2 regions of the Pantoea sp. SGAir0183 genome follow, and region 1 is predicted to be linked to the other one. Evidence: predicted binding sites of a transcription regulator. Region 1 holds the regulator's gene; the other holds the start of a gene.
The links. The regulator PurR, encoded in region 1, represses purine synthesis genes. The targets are predictions, from matches to a motif close to CANGCAAACGTTTGCNTG.
Positions count from the first base shown of each region.

Region 2: C1N59_RS20280 (NCS2 family permease) is a predicted target of PurR. The motif match lies at 2,031-2,048, and genes of this name have one in related genera.

Region 1 covers NZ_CP028053.1:2,455,610-2,459,030, forward strand. The annotation lists gene C1N59_RS11415 (C40 family peptidase) at 129-947, shown strand; gene C1N59_RS11420 (cytochrome bd-I oxidase subunit CydH) at 1,142-1,231, opposite strand; gene purR (HTH-type transcriptional repressor PurR) at 1,514-2,539, shown strand; gene punR (DNA-binding transcriptional activator PunR) at 2,536-3,421, opposite strand, start outside.
Region 2 covers NZ_CP028053.1:4,362,207-4,365,627, reverse strand. The annotation lists gene C1N59_RS20285 (malonic semialdehyde reductase) at 1-585, shown strand, start outside; gene C1N59_RS20280 (NCS2 family permease) at 648-1,961, opposite strand; gene yieH (6-phosphogluconate phosphatase) at 2,110-2,772, shown strand; gene C1N59_RS20270 (acyltransferase) at 2,774-3,421, opposite strand, start outside.

The DNA of each region.
Region 1 (3,421 bases):
AATAAAAAAAGGACTTACTCTTTTAAAAAAAACTGGACTAGAATGACTTCGGCGCTGATCGGTGATCAGATTTTTCTTAACTTTGTCAGAGACCTGTTTGATCTGACAGCTTAACCAGTAAACGGACTATGCGTTCAATCATTACGCTTCTTATTCTGGCTTTTGCGCAACTCTTCTTTAACATCGCTGCTGCCTCCCCGCATGCGACGGTTAAGGCCAGCTTGCATAAGGTAGAGAAAAAAAGTGCGCGCGACGATGATCGGCGCAAACGACGCGCGGTTAAAGCCTCATCTAAAAAAAGTCGCGCCTCCGCTGTTCAGAAAGTCAGTAAGACCACGAAAACCAGCAAAACGACCTCTCACACCATCACGCACAAAACACTCGCTAAAACGACTGCCTCGCACAAGACGCTGAGCAAAAAAGTCGCCGCCAATGCCGCCAGCAAAAAACGGTATGGTCATCAACGTGCTGCGAAGGCGTTAACGGCAGACAATACCGAAACCGGCACCATTAAAATGAGTAAAGCGCATCGCCAGCGTTACCAGAAAGCGCGTGAAACGGCGATGGCAAAACTGATGGGGCAACTTGGCAAGCGTTATCAGTGGGGAGGCAAATCGCCCCATACGGGTTTTGATTGCAGTGGCCTCGTATGGTACGCCTACAAAGACGTCGTGAAGTTTAAGATCCCCCGTACCGCTAACGAAATGTACCATCTGCGGGATGCAGCACCGGTCAACCGCGAATCCCTTGAAAAAGGCGATCTGGTTTTCTTCCGCATCAACGGGCGTGGAACCGCAGATCATGTCGGGGTTTACCTGGGCAACGGTAAATTCATTCAGTCACCGCGTACCGGTAAAGATATTCAAATCAGTGCGTTGAGCGAAGATTACTGGCAGCGCCATTATATTGGTGCGCGTCGCGTTATGACGCCAAAGACCGTTCGCTAAACGTCCTTCATACAAAAAAGCCGGGAAAGGCAGCTTCCCGGCTTTTTTATTGCCCATATCGCCCCGATTGTGCAGCGGGGTGTTCCGGGCGAAAATGCCGCACTTGCCGGTGATACGGTCTGACAGACAGGACGTATCACCGGCAAGGCTGGACGCGCAGTCAGCCAGTATAGCGTCGCTGCAAACGAATGCGGCTAGTGCAGAATAGCGGTGAAGCTAAACGCGATGATCATCAACAGTGCGGCTGCCGTCGTCATTAATGACAGTTTTAAATCGGTACTCATCCCCTCTCCTTTAACCCTGACGTTTGTAAGGTGATAGCATTTTCACATACGCGTGGGTAAAAATCTCGTTTTATCCGCACAGCCTTGTTAGAATCCCCCCTTTGTTGCGCAACAGCGCGCAATATCGGTTGCGTCCGCGCCCTTTTCAGACGTTATTTCCTGCCCTGATGACTCAATACCGGACAGAAAAGCGATGTTTTTCGCAGAAATAACCGTCCGCTGACGCAAACGTTTAACAATATGCTTATCAATAATTTAGATAGGCCCGGGAGTTCGATTTACATGGCAACAATTAAAGATGTGGCGAAGCGTGCGGGCGTGTCCACCACGACCGTCTCACACGTCATCAATAAAACGCGCTTTGTCGCAGAAAATACCTGCGAAGCGGTGTGGGAAGCGATTCGGGAACTGCATTATTCTCCCAGCGCAGTCGCGCGTAGCCTGAAGGTGAATCACACCAAAACGCTGGGCCTGCTCGCCACGTCCAGTGAAGCGCCCTACTTTGCTGAAATTATCGAAGCCATTGAGAATCACTGCTTCGATAAAGGCTATACCCTGATTCTGGGCAACGCACATAATGACCTGCAAAAACAGCGCGCCTATCTGTCGATGATGGCGCAAAAGCGCGTTGACGGGCTTCTGGTGATGTGTTCAGAGTATCCGGATGATCTGCTGCAAATGCTGGAAGCGAACCGCAATATTCCGATGGTGGTGATGGACTGGGGCGAATCCCGTGCCGACTTTACCGATACCGTACTGGACAATGCTTTTCAGGGCGGTTATCTGGCGGGACGTTATTTGATTGAGCGTGGTCATCGCGATATTGGTGCCATTCCCGGCCAGATGGAGCGTAACACGGGAGGCGGTCGCCATGCCGGTTTCCTTAAGGCGCTGGAAGAAGCGGGTATTCAGCCACGTGCCGAATGGATTGTGCAGGGTGACTTTGAACCCGAATCTGGCTATCAGGCCATGCAGCAGATTCTGTCACAGAAGCAGCGCCCAAGCGCCGTATTCTGTGGGGGCGACATCATGGCGATGGGCGCAATCTGCGCGGCCGACGAAATGGGCCTGCGCGTGCCGCAGGATATCTCCGTCATTGGTTACGACAATGTGCGCAATGCGCGCTATTTCACTCCGGCACTGACCACGGTGCATCAACCTAAAGCCCAGTTGGGTGAGAAAGCGCTGGAGATGTTGTTAGATCGCATTACCAGTAAGCGGGAAGAGTCGCAGACGATTGAAGTCCACCCGACGCTTATTGAGCGACGCTCGGTGGGCTATGGTCCTTATCGCGATTACCGCCGTTAATCCTCGCTCAACCACTCCTGATTTAGCGTTTGCGCATCGCCCAGGTACTGGAGTAACCACCCCAGCGCCGGTGATGCGCGATCTTCCGCCCAGCTGACGCAGCAGGGACTTTCCGGAAACGCCTGTGGTAAGTTCAGCTCTGCCATCTCGCCGCTGTCCAGTAAGGGCCGCGCTAAATGGCCGGGTATCATCGCGACACACAAGCCGGCGCGCACGCAGTCCAGACCGGTTTGCCAGTCCGGGACCACCAGCCGGCGTTGGTTATCCAGCGCCCAGGTCATACGACGCGGTAACGCGCGTGACGTATCTTCCAGCACCAGAGAAGGCCAGTAGCGCAACGCCTCATCATCCAGCGTAGCAACCTGCGTCAGAGGATGCTGATGCGCCACCACGCAACGCCAGTTCAGGGTGCCCATATCGCGAAAGGCGAAACGCCCCCCCACCGGAATCGCCTGTGTCGCACCTATCGCCACATCCACTCGCCCGTCTGCCAGCGCATCCCAGACGCCGTTAAAGACCTCATAGCTGATGTGCAACTCCATGTCGGGAAAATGACGGTAAAAATCCCTGACAAACTGCCGGGTCCGCTGCGGTTTGACGATGCAGTCGACGGCAATACCAATCTGACCGCGCCAGCCGTTGGCGAGCTGTTGACACTGACGTCGTGTGGCATCCATTTTTTTGATAACGCTGCGCCCTTCCCGCACGAAATGCTCGCCCGCCGGCGTGAGAATCACCTCCCGGTGCTGGCGTTCAAACAGCGGCACAGCCAGCCAGGTTTCCAGCTGGCGAACGGTATAGCTGATGGCAGAAGGCACACGGTGCAGTTCCTGGGCGGCCGCGCTAAAGCTGCCACCGCGTGCGACCGCATCCACCACTTCC
Region 2 (3,421 bases), 1.9 Mb from region 1:
ATACCGCTCGATGATGCCGCGCTGAATACGTTGTTTTACCAGGCCCGTACGCACAGTCACTGGCAGCCTGAACCGGTGCAGCAGTCGCTGCTGGAGAAGCTCTATCAGATGGTTGCCCTGGCACCGACCTCGGCCAACTGCTCACCCGGTCGCTTTGTTTTTGTCACCTCTGCGGAGGGAAAAGAAAAGCTGAAGCCGGCCCTGGCCTCCGGCAACCTTGAGAAAACCCTGCGCGCCCCTGTCACCGTGATTATTGCCTGGGACAGCGAGTTTTATCAGCATCTGACCATGTTGTTTCAACATGCCGATGCGCGAAACTGGTTTACCAACACACCCGATCTGGTTAAAGAAACCGCATTTCGTAACAGTAGCCTGCAGGCAGGCTATCTGATCATGGCCGCGCGTGCGCTGGGGCTGGATGCAGGCCCGATGTCAGGATTCGATCCGCTTAAAGTGAACGCGGCCTTTTTTGCCGGTACCAGCTGGCAGGCCAACCTGCTCATTAACCTGGGCTATGGCTTACCCGACAAGCTCCCGCCCCGATTACCCCGGCTGAGCCTGGAGCAGGCCTGCCAGTTCGTCTGAGTTACTGGAGCGTTACGTGCTTACCGTAACGCTCACTGCTTTCCCGCCCTTTGCGTACGGTTTTAATGCGCGTCGATAAAGGCGATTTTCAATACAAACAGCAAGGCGACAATGACGACGCAGGGGCTGATTTCTCGCCAGCGACCGGTGCCCAGCTTCATCACACAGTACGCAATAAAGCCCAGTGCGATGCCTTCTGTAATCGAAAAACTAAAGGGCATCATGGCGGCAGTTACAAATGCCGGGACGGCTTCGGTCAGGTCATCCCATTTGACGCGGGACAGGCTGGCCGTCATCAGCACGCCAACATAGATTAACGCGCCTGCCGCAGCATAGGCCGGTACCATGGCCGCCAGGGGCGATAAAAACGTGACGAGCAGGAACAGAAGGCCTGTGACCACGGCCATCAATCCGGTACGGCCGCCGACGGCTACGCCGGAGGTACTTTCAATATAGGCGGTCACCGATGACGTTCCTGCCAGCGCGCCCGTTACCGAACTGATGCTGTCGACATACAACGCCTGTTTCATGCGCGGGAACGTGCCTTTTTCATCAGCCAGTCCGGCTTTGTCGGTCACGCCAATCAAGGTGCCGGACGAGTCAAACAGATTGACCAGCATAAAGGAGAATATGACGCCTGCCATGCCGATGTTGAACGCGCCTTTAATATCAACCTGACCGACAATCGCGGTGACAGATGGCGGCGCAGAAACCACGCCCGTGAACGTCACGTCGCCCAGCAGCCAGCCCAACGCCGTGGTGACGATCATCGAAATGAGCACGGCGGCGTGAATGTTGCGTGAGGCCAGAATGGCGATAATAAAGAATCCCAGCGCACCCAGCAGCACATTGTGTGAGCTGAGGTTACCCACGCTGACCAGCGTATCCGGGTTGGCCACAATGATACCGGCGTTTTTCAGGCCCATCATGGCAATGAACAGGCCAATGCCAGCGGTGATGCCTACGCGCAGGCTAAGCGGAATATTGGCGATCATCCAGTAACGTACCCGCAACAGAGTCAGGATGAGCAGACCCAGTGCGCCCCAGAAGATGGCACCCATGCCGACCTGCCATGAGTAACCCATCGCGCCGACGACCACAAAGGCAAAAAAGGCATTGAGGCCCATCGCCGGGGCCAGAGCGACAGGAAGATTGGCAAACAGCCCCATCAGGATGCTGCCGAACGCGGCAATCAAACAGGTCGTTACGAACACTGCCCGGGTATCCATGCCTGCGACACCTAAAATCTGCGGGTTCACAAAAACAATGTATACCATGGTCAAAAACGTGGTAATGCCTGCGATCACTTCGGTACGAACCGTTGTACCATGCTCCTGCAGTTTGAATACGCGCTGAAAAAGGCCTTGTTTATTCATGCCATTTATCCAGAAGAAAATTTCACCGGCGCGTATCCTGGCGATTTTGCCCCGGCAATACAATGATTTTTCGCAACCGATTGCCATATCCCGGCCCCTCAGGGCCACGCTGACGTGTTAAGGTACCCCGAACAAAAGGAGGAGTCAGATGTCTGTTGAATGCGTCTTTTTCGATTGTGACGGTACCCTGGTTGACAGTGAAGTCCTGTGCACCCGCGCGTATGTCACCACCTTTGCCCAGTACGGGATTACGCTCTCTCTGCAGGAGATGTTCGAAAAGTACAAAGGGGTAAAGCTGTATGACATCATCCGCGACGTCAGTGAAACGCATCGGGTCGCTCTGCCGCTGGAGGACGTTGAACCGGCTTACCGGCGCGAAGTGGCCCGTTTGTTTGACCGTGAACTGAAGCCGATAGCCGGTGCGAAGGCACTGGTCGCGCAAATGGCAGTACCGATATGCGTGGTGTCAAACGGCACGGTGAAAAAGATGCAGCACTCGCTGGGCCTCACCGGCATGCTGAATCATTTCGCTGACCGTCTTTACAGCGGCTATGACATTGGCCACTGGAAGCCCGAACCCGAGCTGATGTTTCACGCAGCCCAACAAATGCAGGTACCCGTCGAGCGCTGTATTTTGGTGGATGACTCCGAAGCGGGGGCGCGTGCCGGTATCGCAGCAGGCATGCCGGTGTTTTATTACTGTGCCGATGCTCATAATCCCGAACTCCATCATCCGCTGGTGACCGTGTTCACCGATATGGCCGCGTTACCCGCGCTGTGGCGCGCCAGAGGCTGGAACCTGACGCGCTGACTCAGGTCACCCAATGTCGTTTATCCACCCGACTGAGCAGCATTCCCAGCAATAAGCTGCCCACCAGCGTGACGGTAAAAACGGCAGGCAGGTCGAGCCAGGGACGCGCCATATCGTCATAGTGATGGGTGCGAATAAAATGGATGAACAGGGCGTGAAAGCCGTAGATGGGCAGAGAGTAGCGCGAAATGATGGCCAGACCGGGCAGCGTACGTTGATTAAAGGCATTTTTGAACACCACCAGCGCGCTTATTGCGGCAATGAATACCAGCGGTCCGCAATAGAGATACCACGTATCGTTAAAGGCACCATTAACGATTAACGCGCGCTTCGTACCCAGCATAATGCCGGTCACGCAGGCCACAAAGGTCACGGCAGCCAACGGTGTGATACCACGTCTTTCTGTGTCCATGGTACCGATCGCCCGGCCTAATAAGGCGTAGAGCAGGTAATAGATACTGTCGCCGCTCAGGTAAAGGTTAATGGGCAACCAGTGAAAGCGCCCCCACGACTGGTCCATGGTATTGGGATTCGCGAGGACCACCACAATCAGCACCAGTAGCGCCACGTAGCGCGGCCGCACGCTTTTTACCTGAATCAGGGGCGACAAGAGGTAAATCCCCATGAGCGCGAAGAAAAACCACAGATG